Regions from separate parts of the Lactococcus formosensis genome, predicted to be linked through region 1. Evidence: riboswitches for the same ligand, from Rfam matches in the RefSeq annotation. Region 1 holds a riboswitch; each other region holds the start of a gene.
What was found. A riboswitch is a leader RNA that binds a small molecule or an ion and turns the genes downstream of it on or off. The one in region 1 is predicted to bind lysine.
Positions count from the first base shown of each region.

Region 2: it holds a riboswitch for lysine, as region 1 does, so the genes downstream of both, VNN39_RS05735 (diaminopimelate decarboxylase) here and VNN39_RS03875 (amino acid permease) in region 1, are expected to answer to the same signal.
Region 3: it holds a riboswitch for lysine, as region 1 does, so the genes downstream of both, VNN39_RS01370 (ABC transporter permease subunit) here and VNN39_RS03875 (amino acid permease) in region 1, are expected to answer to the same signal.

Region 1 covers NZ_CP141721.1:784,406-789,079, reverse strand. The annotation lists gene VNN39_RS03895 (metallophosphoesterase) at 1-156, opposite strand, end outside; gene rpsR (30S ribosomal protein S18) at 265-510, opposite strand; gene ssb (single-stranded DNA-binding protein) at 630-1,124, opposite strand; gene rpsF (30S ribosomal protein S6) at 1,162-1,455, opposite strand; lysine riboswitch at 2,075-2,251, shown strand; gene VNN39_RS03875 (amino acid permease) at 2,328-3,791, shown strand; gene dnaX (DNA polymerase III subunit gamma/tau) at 3,818-4,674, opposite strand, start outside.
Region 2 covers NZ_CP141721.1:1,164,642-1,169,315, forward strand. The annotation lists partial or broken gene VNN39_RS05725 (pyridoxal-dependent decarboxylase) at 37-574, shown strand; gene VNN39_RS05730 (pyridoxal phosphate-dependent aminotransferase) at 783-1,946, opposite strand; lysine riboswitch at 2,212-2,384, shown strand; gene VNN39_RS05735 (diaminopimelate decarboxylase) at 2,751-4,010, shown strand; gene dapA (4-hydroxy-tetrahydrodipicolinate synthase) at 4,226-4,674, shown strand, end outside.
Region 3 covers NZ_CP141721.1:273,944-278,617, reverse strand. The annotation lists gene VNN39_RS01380 (response regulator transcription factor) at 1-66, shown strand, start outside; gene VNN39_RS01375 (HAMP domain-containing histidine kinase) at 154-1,644, shown strand; lysine riboswitch at 1,784-1,951, shown strand; gene VNN39_RS01370 (ABC transporter permease subunit) at 2,040-3,611, shown strand; gene VNN39_RS01365 (amino acid ABC transporter ATP-binding protein) at 3,612-4,349, shown strand; gene murD (UDP-N-acetylmuramoyl-L-alanine--D-glutamate ligase) at 4,488-4,674, shown strand, end outside.

The DNA.
Region 1 (4,674 bases):
TGGGTGGGTATGCCAATTAAAATGTGTATCCGTAAAGTGTGCAACTCTCAGCCCGGCTGTGTTTGAAATTGTCACTTGTCGCACACGCATAAAATGTGGTTCAACGAAAATCCCATAAGCCAAAAGGCAAAAAAGTAAAATTATAATCCATGTCATTGCTTTATTTTACCACATTCATATTTTTTATTCTTCATAATAAGATTAATGAATCCCTTTGTATAAAAGAAGCTAACAAAAAAACACCCGAAGGTGCTTAATTATTTCTTAGTTTTCGTCAGAAGCTACGAATGGCAAGAGAGCCATAACACGTGCGCGTTTGATAGCTGTAACCACTTTACGTTGGTTTTTAGCTGAAGTACCAGTTACGCGACGTGGCAAGATTTTACCACGTTCTGAGATAAAACGTTTCAAGAGTTCAGTGTCTTTGTAATCAACAACTTCGATTTTGTTAGCTGCGATAAAGTCAACTTTTTTACGGCGTTTGAAGCCACCACGTTTTTGAAAAGCCATAGTGTGTTTCTCCTTATATTATTGTAAGATGTTGTTGAGTAGAAAAGTCAATACGGATACCGCTTTTATACTCAACGAATAGGGCTCAGATAGACTGCCTTGTACAGCTGCCTTACTTATTAGAATGGAAGATCATCATCTGAGATTTCCATTGGTAAGCCACCAAACGGATCTGCATCACGACCAAAATCAGGTGTTGAATTGCCTGCTGAGCTGTTAGAGCCAGCAAAAGGACGATTTTGTGATTGTTGTTGCTGTGGTGCAGAATATGAACCAGAGCCACCTTCACGTGCAGCACGACTTTCAAGCATTTGGAAGTTATCAGCCAATACCTCAGTCACGTAAACACGTTGACCTTCTTTGTTCTCATAATTTCGTACTTGAATACTACCTGTTACACCAATCAAGGCACCTTTTTTAGCCCAATTTGCCAAGTTTTCAGCAGATTGGCGCCAGATGACACAGTTAATGAAATCAGCTTCACGCTCGCCTTGCGCGTTTTTAAAACGACGGTTAACAGCAATCGTAAATGTAGCAACCGCAGTATTTTGCGGTGTGTATCGCAGTTCAGGGTCACGCACGACGCGTCCAACCAAAACAACATTATTAATCATGATGTTTCTCCTTTAAATTTGTCCAGCTAAACTAGAATTAAGCTTCTACTTTAGTGATCATATGACGAAGAATATCGCCGTTAATCTTAGCAAGACGGTCAAATTCGCTCAAAGCTTCTGAATCAGTAGCAGCTTCAAGAGTTACGATGTGGTAGATACCTTCGCGGAAGTCTTGAATTTCGTAAGCGAGTTTGCGTGTTTCCCAGTCTTTAGACTCAAGATTAGCAGCACCGTTGTCAGTCAAGATACTATCGAAACGTTCAACGAGGGCTTTCTTTGCTTCTTCTTCAATGTTTGGACGAATAATATAAAGAATTTCGTATTTTGTCATTGATTTTTCCTCCTTTTGGACTAATGACACAGGTTGGAGCCTGTGTAAGTTATGAGTTTTACTCACGAGTATATATTCTATCAGATTTAACTACTTTTTGCAAGTTGATTTATCTTGCTTTGTGGTTTTATAAAATAAAAAATAACCCTCTGACTCTGCAGAAGATTTCTCAATGTTTTTATTTACTAAGCTACTACGTCAAGCACATTAGCTGGAATGTAGCGATACTGACCTTCTTTCGATTGATAATAGCCAAGCTTCTTCACTATAAAGTGTAACTTACAACGACTATCAAAGCGCTGATATAAGTGGGAAATCTCCCCTTGCTGGCTACGGGTTACGCATACAATTTTTTCTCCCGCGTAAGTTGGAGATACATATTTTGGGGTAAACGTCATAGAAAACCACCTCCAGATATAGTTGAGATGAAAACGCAATCATCTCTTCTTACATTATAACTCTTTTTAAGCTCTAAAACAAATGTCTAGATTTTCTTAAGGACGATACAAATCATTAAAAACTCTGTGTTTTTAAACATCGAATTGCATAATTATTCATCTTAGCTAGGCTCCTCCTTGACATCCCTCCTAAATTAATCTAAAATATTCATAAATACTTAATAAACGATAGAGGTCGCAACCAATAATAAGCTAAGCAGAGCTAGAGCATGCTGAGAAGTTTAGCCCAGGAGCGGTTGCCGAAAGAAAAGTTATGCTCACTAACTTTTCTTGGTTTAACAGGAAACACCTGTTAAACTGTCGTGATCTAATCCTAGACACGATGCGCTATTCGGATGAAAGATCTTTCTGACGTTTAGCAATCTCTAAGGGATTGCTTTTTGTATTAATATTTATAAATTTAGGAGAGAAGTAATGGATAATACTTCAAATAATGAGGGAACGCCATCCACGCAAGTTAAACGTGGTCTCAAACACCGTCACTTAACAATGATAGCTTTAGGAGGAACGATTGGTACCGGGTTATTTGTTGCATCAGGTGCAACAATTTCTCAAGCTGGACCTCTGGGCGCCTTAGTAGCCTATATCGCTATTGGCCTCATGGTTTTCTTCCTTATGACGTCTTTAGGTGAAATGGCATCTTATCTTCCAGTGTCTGGCTCTTTTGCATCATTTGCCGACCGTTATGTGGATAAAGCTTTTGGTTTCGCGATGGGTTGGAATTATTGGTTTAACTCAGCAATTACTGTGGCGGTTGAGGCTGCTACAGTTGGTGTCATTATGCAATTTTGGTTGCCCCATGTGCCTACATGGATATGGTCAACTATCGTAATTGCGCTTATCCTCTTGGTTAATCTTATTTCAGCTAAGGCTTATGGTGAAGCAGAATTTTGGATGGCGACAATTAAAGTCATCGCTGTTATCGCCTTTATCGTGATTGGTCTCGCAACAATTTTTGGAATTATGAGTTATAAGCCAGATGTGGCACGCAATCTTTCTGCTGGAGGAAATCATGGTTTTGTCGGTGGTATTGGAGGTATGATTGCTGTCTTCATGATTGCAGGCTTCTCTTTCCAAGGTACTGAAATCGTTGGTATTGCAGCCGGTAAATCAGAAAATCCTGAGAAAAATGTTCCCTCAGCGATTAAACAAGTCTTTTGGCGGATTATTATTTTCTATTTCCTCTCAATATTCGTAATCGGTGCCTTGGTTTACTATAAAGACCCAAGTCTTCTCCGTGCAGCAACACAAAGTGATATTACTGTTTCTCCATTTACCTTGGTATTTGAACGTGCTGGCTTAGCTGCTGCTGCATCCGTTATGAATGCGGTCATCTTAACCTCTGTTATTTCATCTGCCAATTCTTGGTTATATGCTGCTTCTCGCATGCTTTTTGGTATGGCGAAAGAGGGCCATGCACCGAAAATCTTCGCTAAAACAAATACAAGCAACGGTGTACCAATTTATGCAATTTTAGCGACTGTTGCCATTGGGCTATTGGCCTTCTTGACAAGTATCTTTGGTACTGAGATTTATTTCTATTTAGTCGCTGCTTCCGGTTTGTCTGGTTTCTTGGCTTGGATTGGAATTGCTATCTGTCATTTCCGCTTCCGCCGTGCTTTTATTAAACAAGGTCATAAACTTTCTGAGTTAGGCTACCATGCCAAATGGTTCCCTATTGGGCCAATCATCGCTCTTATTCTTTCAATCATTATCGTTATCGGGCAAATTACTACCGTAACGATGAATGCGCAAAGCATCATTACGACCTACCTTGCTTTACCTCTCTTCTTGATTTTATATTTCTCTTACAAAATCGTGAAGAAAACAAAACTCATTCCTCTTGAAGAAGTTGATTTAAGCCGTGATATTGATTAAAAAAAAAAACGCCATGAGGCGTTTTTTTAATCGTTTATTACTTTCACTTTTTCTCCAAAAAATTCTTTTGCTTTACTTACAAGAACTTCTTTTTCTTCAGATTCTGGCTCAGATTCGGTATCTTTTGTAACATGTTGTCCTCCTTTTTTGAGGCTTAAAACATACTCTTGACGTAAAGCTTGCCAATCTTGCTCTGCTAAAGCAATAATCTCTGGAGAAAATCCCAATATTGATGACATTAAATTACCAAAAGTTAATTGTAAGTTTTCATTTTCTGTAACGCGCTTTGCTAAATTACCATGAGGAAAAGTAACCACCACAAAATTACTTGAGGCAGCGACAGGTGCTGTATTATTGATTATGGCGCGATCTGAAGGCTTGGTAAAGCTGGAAACTATCTCCGGCCATGCACCAAAAACTGCTTGACGAGCTTCGTTGGTCGCTTCCTTTAGAGCTTTAAAAACTAACTCTTGGTTTACAGTATACTTTTCGGTCACTGCTTTCGTTTTTACTTGTTGCTTGATTTGAACTTCTTGACTGACGGTAGATACTACAGTCTGACTTCCTGTTTCTGCCAACTTAGCTTTTAGCGCTGCAACTTCTGCTTTTAATGCCTGAAGTTCATCGTTTAAACTTTCTGGAACTTCTTTAGCTTCGGCAGAAGGATAAGCCCCTGTATCTACAAGACGCATCGTCATCACATCTGCAGCAATTTTGCTCTGTGTTGTCTCTTTAATAATTTTCAAGGACTCAATTGCAATATTAATCCATTGGTAAAGACGTGGACGTGGGATTTCATTGTTTTCCTTTAAAAGTAAATCGCGGAAATAAGTCAAGAGATCTTCCGTGAAGCGCAACATATTTTTTCCTTCAAGAAAGATTT
Region 2 (4,674 bases), 380 kb from region 1:
CTTTGAACTCACAGAGATAAAGTAGGGAGAAAATCGATCGAACCTCGGGTAGCTTACCAATTGGTTCAAGATGAGATACTAGCTGAAGGAAATGCGCGGTTGGACTTAGTCATTTTTGTCAAACATACATGGAATCTGAAGCAGTAAAACTGATGAGTCAAACTCTAGAGAAAAATGTAATAGATAAATCAGAATACCCAAGAACAATCGAAATTGAAAAACGTCGTGTAAATATAATTGCTGACCTTTGGAATGCAAGTGAAAACGAACAGTTTATGGGAACATCAACAATTGGTTCTTCAGAAGCTTGTATGTTGGGTGGAGCGGCAATGAAATTCTCTTGGCGTAAACGAGCAGAAAAGTTAGGCTTGGACATTAAGGCTAAAAAAACAAATCTCGTTAATTCTTCTGGGCATCAAGTTTGTTGGGAAAATTCTGTGTATATTGGGATATTGAAATGCGTGAAGTACCGATGGACAAAAACCATATGTTAATTAATCTAGACAAGGTTATGGATTATGTTGATGGATATACTATTGGTAATGTAGGAGTTATAGGGATCACATATAGAGGCACATCTTAAAGACCATAATAATCCTAAAAATAAAGTATATGGATTTACACATTAAAACTATCTCTTTTTTATAAGCCAAACCTATTTTCGTTGATTAATAACAAGAGTGAATATATAACAAAAAAGACGAGAAAAAGCTCGTCTTTTTTGAGAAGGTTTACATTAAAGCAAAGATAAACTCTGAGTATAGCACAACGATAATAGTAAGTTATTCCGAAAGATATTCTTTCAATCTCTCCATAGCAATCTCAATCACTTCCATTGAAGCTGCATAGGACAAACGGACATAACCTTCACCATATTGACCAAAGGCTGAGCCTGGAATGAATGCTACATGTTTTTTCTTTGCAAAATCATATAAAAATTCAAAAGAATTGCTGTTATATTCTGCTGGAATTTTGGCAAAAATATAGAAAGCCCCGTCTGGCTTGATAATTTCAAAGCCAAGTTCAGTCATTTTCTCAATAATGTAATCCCGCCGTTTGAGGTATTCGACTTTCATTAGCTCAGCATCATTTTTTCCTTTACTCAGAGCTTCAACTGCTGCCCATTGCGATTGTGTTGAGGCAGAAGTAACCAGATATTGGTGTGTTTTTACAAGCTGATCAATCAAGTATTTTTCTGCAAAAATCAGCCCCATTCGCCAACCCGTCATCGCATGTGATTTTGAAAGGCCATTAAGTACAAAAGTTTGATCACGTAAAAAGGTCGAAATAGAAGTATGTACATGTTGGCTATAGTTAATTTCAGAATAAACTTCGTCAGAAAGGACAAAAATTTCATGTTTTTTGATGATTTCAGCAAGTGTTTTAAGTTGGGCATGAGTGTAAGTTATGCCCGTTGGATTTGAAGGATAATTAAGGATGATAGCCTTGATATTCTCGGTTTCGTTCAATACTTGTTCAAGTTTTTCAGGAGTTAAGACAAATTTATCAGTTGTGGTATCAATCTCGACCAATTGACCGCCAGCTAAGCTTACTACAGGCGCATAACCTGGATAAGCAGGTGCTGGGATTAGAACTTTATCGCCAGGTTCAATAATTGAAAGGAGACAAGTAGCAATCGCCTCTGTGACACCAACTGTGGTCAAAATTTCTGTTTCAGCATCGTAATGCAAATTGTATTTTTCAGCTACAAATTGACTGGCTGCATGACGGAGTTCAATCAGGCCACGCATGCCAGTATAATGACTTTCATCGGCATCAATCGCATCAATTGCAGCTTTTTTGATATGTTCAGGTGTCGGAAAATCTGGTTTACCAAGTGTTAATTTCAAAACATTCGGTATTTTGGAGATTTCCTGATCAAATTCACGAATTTTAGAAATTTCAATTTTTCCAAGATTAGTGTTAAATTTATTTGATAAATCCATACATAGCACCTCCGCAGGTCAATAGTTAAAGTTGGCTTCAAGCAAAAACTCCGTATATTCGTCGTTTTAAATTTGTATTATAGCATTTTATTTTAAAAATTCACAAAACAATGTTGCAAAATATTTTGGAGGTTCAGAAGTTCAGAGAAAAAATACACCTTGTAAACCTTGATTTAAAGCAGTTTTAAAGAAAAAAATAAGTCAATACCAAAAATTTGAAAAGTTTTCAATTGACAAACAATACTGAAAATATTATAATTGTGAAAAATAAATTAGAGGTAGCAATGCAAATGAGTACTACACGAGAGGAGGCATCCGACGACCGTGTACGAAAGGTAATCATTGCCGAACGTTAGCAACAGAGGCATCTGGCTAGCGTGGGGGTATAGGAAACACCTATACCACTCGGACTTGAATAAGTCTGGCGCTAAGTGATCGAACCGAATAATATAGAATTCTTTTTTTACTCTATTTTCATGACGACATAAAAGGCGCTTGTACTTACAAGTGCCTTTTGTTTTTATACGATGTGAGTTTGTAGGTTGAAGCGCGACAACGATAGAATAATGTTTTAGCGAGTCAACGAATAAGAAAAACTCTGCTTCTTACATCAAAACTCATTATATCAGTGGTCAAAGGGCACTGGAGACAGAGTTAAAGATTGAGATGGGGAAAAATATCATTTGGTAGACTAAAAGTAAAATCTTCCTTCTTTCAGTTACAATTTTTGACAAGCCTCCATAGCATTGAAACTACCGAAATCTTCAGATAAAGATTTGCATAGCAAGTCCACAGGAGCATGAAATGAAAGTACCATTTATTACTAAAGATCAATTAGATAAAATTACTGCAGAATTTCCGACACCATTTCATTTGTATGACGAGCACGGAATTCGTGAAAAAGCAAGAGCGCTAAACACAGCATTTTCTTGGAATAAAGGTTTCAAAGAATTCTTTGCGGTAAAAGCTACACCAACGCCTGCAATTTTGAAAATTTTGCAAGAAGAAGGTTGTGGAGCTGATTGCGCGAGTTATGTTGAGCTTATACTGGCAAATAAATGTGGTTTTGATAATTCTGAAATAATGTTTTCATCAAATGACACTCCAGCTGAAGAATTTTTATTAGCCAAAAAGCTAGGGGCTACGATTAATATTGATGCATACAACCATATTGAATTTTTATCCACATTGGCAGGATTTGAATTTCCCGAAACAATGAGCTTACGCTATAACCCTGGTGGAGTTTTTACAATGGGTACCAAAATTATGGATAATCCTGAAGAATCAAAATTTGGAATGACAAAAGCCCAACTGATTCAGGGAATTAGAGATTTGCAAAAGTTGGGTGTGAAGAAATTTGGAATGCATAGCTTTTTGGCTTCAAATACTGTGACAAATGAATATTATCCAAAATTAGCACAGCAATTATTTGAATTAGCACTTGAAATTCGTGAAAAAACAGGCGTTTCTCTTGATTTTATAAATCTTTCTGGTGGTATCGGCGTTAATTATCGTCCGGATGAAGCTCCTAACGATATTGCTGTCATTGGCGAAGGAGTACATCGTGTTTATGATGAAGTTCTAACTGCCAATGGCCTAGGAGAAGTCAAAATTTATACGGAACTGGGACGCTTTATGTTGGCGCCTCATGGCTTACTGGTCACACGTGTCTTGCATAGAAAGCAAACCTATCGGACGTATATTGGTGTGGATGCGAGCGCAGTTAATCTGATGAGACCAGCATTTTATGATGCTTATCATCATATTACTGTTATAGGAAAGGAGGAAGATAAAGTGAAAGAAATTGTTGACGTGACTGGTTCATTATGTGAAAACAATGATAAATTTGCCAGGCAGCGCGAACTTCCTGTGATTGATGAGGGAGACCTATTAGTCATTCATGACACAGGTGCGCATGGTTTTTCGATGGGATATCAGTATAATGCAAAATTACGAAGTGCCGAATTATTGCTTCAGCAAGATGGGAGCACGCGTATGATTCGACGGGCAGAGCGACCTGAAGACTATTTTGCAACATTGGATGGCTTTGAGTTTGAAATCTAACCGAAAATTAGCTGGTAAATGCTTGTAACAGCTTTTACTTCTAACCACTGATAAAATCATAAATAATATTTGGATACAAATTAAAGGAGTGGAGTAAGAACAAGGCGAAGAGAAGATGTTTTTCAAGAGAAAGAAAATTATACGATGAGTAGTTTCCTTTTCTTCTATCGCAACACTCGTCAAAGGTTTCTGAAATATATCTACAGGAGAAAATAATGCTTAAAGGTTCAATTGTGGCGCTCATCACGCCCTTTAATGATGATAATTCTATAAATTTTGAAAAATTAGCTGAGCTGATTGAATTTCAGATTAGCCATGGAAGTGCGGCTATTTCTATTTTAGGCACAACAGGAGAAGCACCGACGATTAGCTTTGAGGAGAAAAAAGCAATCGTTGAGTTTGTAGTTAAACAGGTTGCTGGACGTGTTCATATCAATGTTGGAGCAGGAAGTAATAACACAGCACAAGCAGTGGAATTTGCTCAAGCATTTGAAAAGTTAGGTGCGGATAGTTTGCTTGTGATTACCCCTTATTATAATAAAACCAATGAAACAGGGATGTTAAAGCATTTCACTAAGATTGCGGAGTCTGTCGATATTCCGATTATCATGTACAATGCACCAGGTAGAACAGGAGTGAATCTTTCTGTTGAAGCCGTAGAAGT
Region 3 (4,674 bases), 510 kb from region 1:
GAAGGCCGTGAAAGTTATATCCAAACTGTTCGTGGCATGGGATATGTCATGCGTGACCGCAAATAACATAGAGAATACATAAGAAGATTTCTAGTGGTTTTGCCACTAGATTTATTCCTTTTATGGCGCTGAAAAGAAATAGAAAAGTGCGACATGGTAAAATTTTTTGATTCTAAGAAGAAAAAAACAGAAAGTCTTCCCGAGCGTAAGCGGAGCATCATGCTACGTTGGGCATTTGCAAATACGATTTTTTGTTTTATTACTTTCACTATTTTTACAGTATTGGTTTATCAACTAACGATAACTACTTTCATCAATTCTGAAAAAGAGGATATGATGAGGGCTTTAAATAATGTTGAACAAAGTCTGTCCCAATCGGTAAACAAACTGTCAGAAGAAAATCTTGCGAATTATTTGGCTTATGCCAAAGACTACACAGCCTCCAGTCAGGGAAGAGAAAATGAACTTGAAACACTAGGAAGTATGATTGGTTCAAGAAAGTCCTTTTATGTCTTCGATGTAGGTGAGAACCTGATTTACTCGACCAATTCGTATGGTTTTCCTCTAAGGAAAGATGTGGGTAATTCATCGCAAGCTGTACGTACATTTGGCGAATATTCTGGTTATTTGGTGGAGCGACCTGTGCACTCCAAAAAAACGGGTGAACTGATCGGCTATGTACAGGCTTTTTATGATATGAGCTATTATTATAGTGTGCGTACAAAGCTACTTGTTGCCTTGATTATCTTAGAAATTATAGCTCTCTTTATAGCTCAGTTTGTTGGTTACTTTATGGCGAGTCGCTATATCAAGCCTTTGGAACATTTGCACGATGCAATCACTACACGTGCCAATAATTTGAAGGCAGATTTCAAACCTGTCGTTATTCAGACGGGGGATGAAATTGAGGAACTTGCAACAGTTTATAATGATATGATGATCAAGCTTAATGATTACGTTGATCAGCAGAAACGTTTTGTTTCCGATGTCAGTCATGAGTTACGGACGCCACTTGCAGTTTTGGATGGGCATTTGAATCTCTTGAATCGTTGGGGGAAAAATGATCCTGAAGTGCTTGAGGAGTCTTTACAGGCCAGTATAGAAGAAGTTAGTACGATGAGAACGATGTTGGAAGAGATGCTCGCATTGGCGCGTCTTGAAAGCATTGATTTTCAAGATGAAGACCTAATCTGTGATCCAACAGAAGTTTCGAATTTTCTTAAGAAAAATTTTCTACTCATCCATCCTGATTTAAAGTTAACTGTTGAAAATGACTTGCCATCAGGAAGATTAGCACATATATATCCCAACCATTATGAGCAAGGTTTGAAAATATTGATTGATAATGCGATAAAATACTCGCCTGAAGATCGTCAAGAAGTCCAGATACATCTTGAAGAAGATGATGAATATATCATTACAACTGTGGAGGACCGTGGTTATGGTATTAGCCAAGAAGATTTAAAACATGTATTTGAACGTTTCTTCCGTGCGGATAAAGCACGAAATCGAGATATAGGAGGAACTGGGCTTGGGCTATCTATTATTCAACGTATAGTGGAGAACTATGAGGGAGATGTTAGCGTGACTTCCGTTGTAGGAGAGGGTTCAAAATTTACTTTAAAAATTCCTAAGATTAAATAAACTTAAAAAGTCTAGTGAGTATCTAAAAGTACTTGTTAGGCTTTTAATCTTGCTCTTATTTTTCGAGTTTTTTGATAATTAGAGAAAATTGTTGACATTCATTTAAAAAAAGGTTAAGATTTAAATTACAATATACAAATAAAATGATAGAGGTCGCAATGAATAGGAAGTTTTACTGAGCTGGACAAGCGTTGAAGTAAAACGGAGGAGACATTGCCGAAATGAATTCACTCGTCCAGGTGAGTTCGTTGGGGCAGCAAGGGATACTTGCTGAACTGTCGCAGTTTTGCGGAGTGCTATTCGTTACTTACTGATAATATGAATCACGTACAACGTTTAGCAACCTCTCTGTGTAAAGGTTGCTTTTTATTTGGAAAAATGAAAGAGAGAGTATTATGAGAAGAAAAAACTTATTCTTACTTGTCGCGACGTTGTTTACGGCATTATTTATCGGGAGTTCAAAAGTGAGTGCAGATCAGTTCCGTGTCGGAATGGAGGCTGCGTATGCCCCTTTTAACTGGACACAATATGATGATAGCAACGGTGCTGTCCCTATTGATGGTGTGGATGGTCAATGGGCAAATGGTTACGATGTACAAGTAGCAAAAAAACTTGCAGACAAGTTAAATAAAGAATTGGTGATTGTAAAATCAAGCTGGGATGGTTTGCTTCCTGCACTGAAATCTGGGAAGATTGATGGCATTATCGCAGGGATGTCACCAACTGCTGAACGCAGAGAACAAATTGCCTTTTCAGAGCCGTATTATACATCTAACCTTGTAATGATGGTCAAAAGTGGCGGCCCCTTTGCTCAAGCATCGAGCTTAGCAGACTTCTCTGGTGCAAAAATTACTGCCCAGCTGGGGACTTTCCACTATAACATGATTGACCAGATTGAAAGTGTTAATAAGCAAACAGCAATGAAAGATTTTTCAAGCATGCGAGTGGCTTTACAGAGTGGAGCTATCGATGGTTATGTGGCTGAACGTCCAGAAGGAGTGACAGCAGAAAAAGCAAACCCAGACTTCAAAATGATTGAATTTAGCGAAGGAAAAGGTTTTGTTACAAACTCTGATGATACAACAGTCGCAGTAGGTTTACGTAAAAATGACCCCAACTTGCCTGTGATTAACAGCTTTTTGACAAGTTTTACGCCTCAAGATCAAAAAGATCTGATGGATGAAATGATTGCTGCCCAGCCAGAAGCCAAAACACAAGGCGCTTGGTATGATCAAATTATCAGTATTGTAAGAGATAACGGTAAACAGTTTCTTAATGGTACAGGGATGACTTTATTCATCTCTCTGATTGGTACGATTATTGGTACGATATTAGGTCTTCTTATTGGTGTTTATCGTACTATTCCAGAAATCAGTAATAAATTTTTAGCCTTTTTACATAAAGTATTTGGCTGGTTCATTTCAGCTTATATTGAAATTTTCCGTGGAACACCAATGATTGTTCAAGCAATGGTGCTTTACTACGGAACCGCTCTAGCTTTCGGATTGAGCTTAGATCGGACTTTAGCTGCACTCATTATTGTGTCCATCAATACGGGTGCTTATATGTCTGAGATTGTACGGGGCGGAATTTTCTCTGTTGATCAAGGGCAATTCGAAGCTGCACAAGCTATTGGTATGACTCATGGACAAACTATGCGTAAAGTTGTTCTGCCACAAGTCTTACGAAATATTCTTCCCGCAACAGGAAATGAATTTGTCATTAATATTAAAGATACATCAGTCTTGTCTGTAATTTCAGTAACAGAGCTCTTTTTCCAAGGGACAACAGTGGCGCAACAAAACTTTATGTATTTCCAAACCTTTGCTGTAATCTGTGCAATTTACTTTGTCTTAACATTTACAGTGACACGTATTCTACGCTTCGTAGAAAGAAAAATGGATGGACCAGATGCATATGTCCCAATCCAAAATCAAATGCAAGTACAAGAACCGGGGGACGCTTAAATGACAGCAATCTTAGAAATCAATCATTTAAAAAAATCATTTGGTAGTAATGAAGTGTTGAAAGATATTCACTTGACGGTAAATCAGGGCGAAGTTATTTCGATTATTGGCTCATCTGGAAGTGGTAAATCAACATTACTTCGTTCGATTAATTTATTGGAGAAACCTTCTGGTGGAGAAATAATTTATAAAGGTGAAAATGTTTTAGAAAAAGGCTTTGATATTCCAAAGTATCGCACGCATCTTGGTATGGTGTTCCAAAGTTTCAACTTGTTTAACAATATGAATGTTATCGAAAATGTTATGGCTGGGCAAGTTACAGTATTGAAAAAAAGCCAGGAAGAAGCTCGATCTGTTGCACTCGACAATCTAGAAAAAGTGGGGATGGCAAGCTTTGCTAATGCCAAACCTGCACAACTCTCCGGCGGACAAAAACAACGTGTGGCAATTGCTCGTGCGATTTCCATGAATCCAGACGTGATTTTATTTGACGAGCCGACTTCAGCACTTGATCCTGAAATGGTAGGCGAAGTCTTACAGACAATGAAAGGACTGGCTGAAACAGGCTTAACAATGGTTATCGTCACTCATGAAATGGAATTCGCGCGTGATGTAAGTGATCGTGTAATTTTCATGGATAAAGGGGTTATCGCTGAAGAAGGACGACCAGCAGAAATCTTCGGAGCTCCGAAAGAAGAACGGACGCGTGCATTTCTTTCACGCTTCTTGAAAGCTTAAATAAAGAGAGCATAAACTTGCTCTTTTTTCTTTGCAAAAGATATCTTATTTTCATAGTAAAACTTTCAAATACAAACTCTATATTGAAAAAATAGGTAAATAGCGGTAAAATAGAGGGAAGTAGAAAGAATAGGAACAATGAAAAAAATCAAAACTTTTGAAGAAAAAAAAGTACTCATCCTTGGATTAGCAAAATCAGGAGAAGCTGCAGCCCGCTTGCTTCATACTCTAGGTGCACACGTAACTGTAAATGACGGAAAGGCTTTTGAAGAAAACCCTGCCGCACAAGCCCTTTTGGAAGAAGGCATTGAAGTTATCTGTGGTA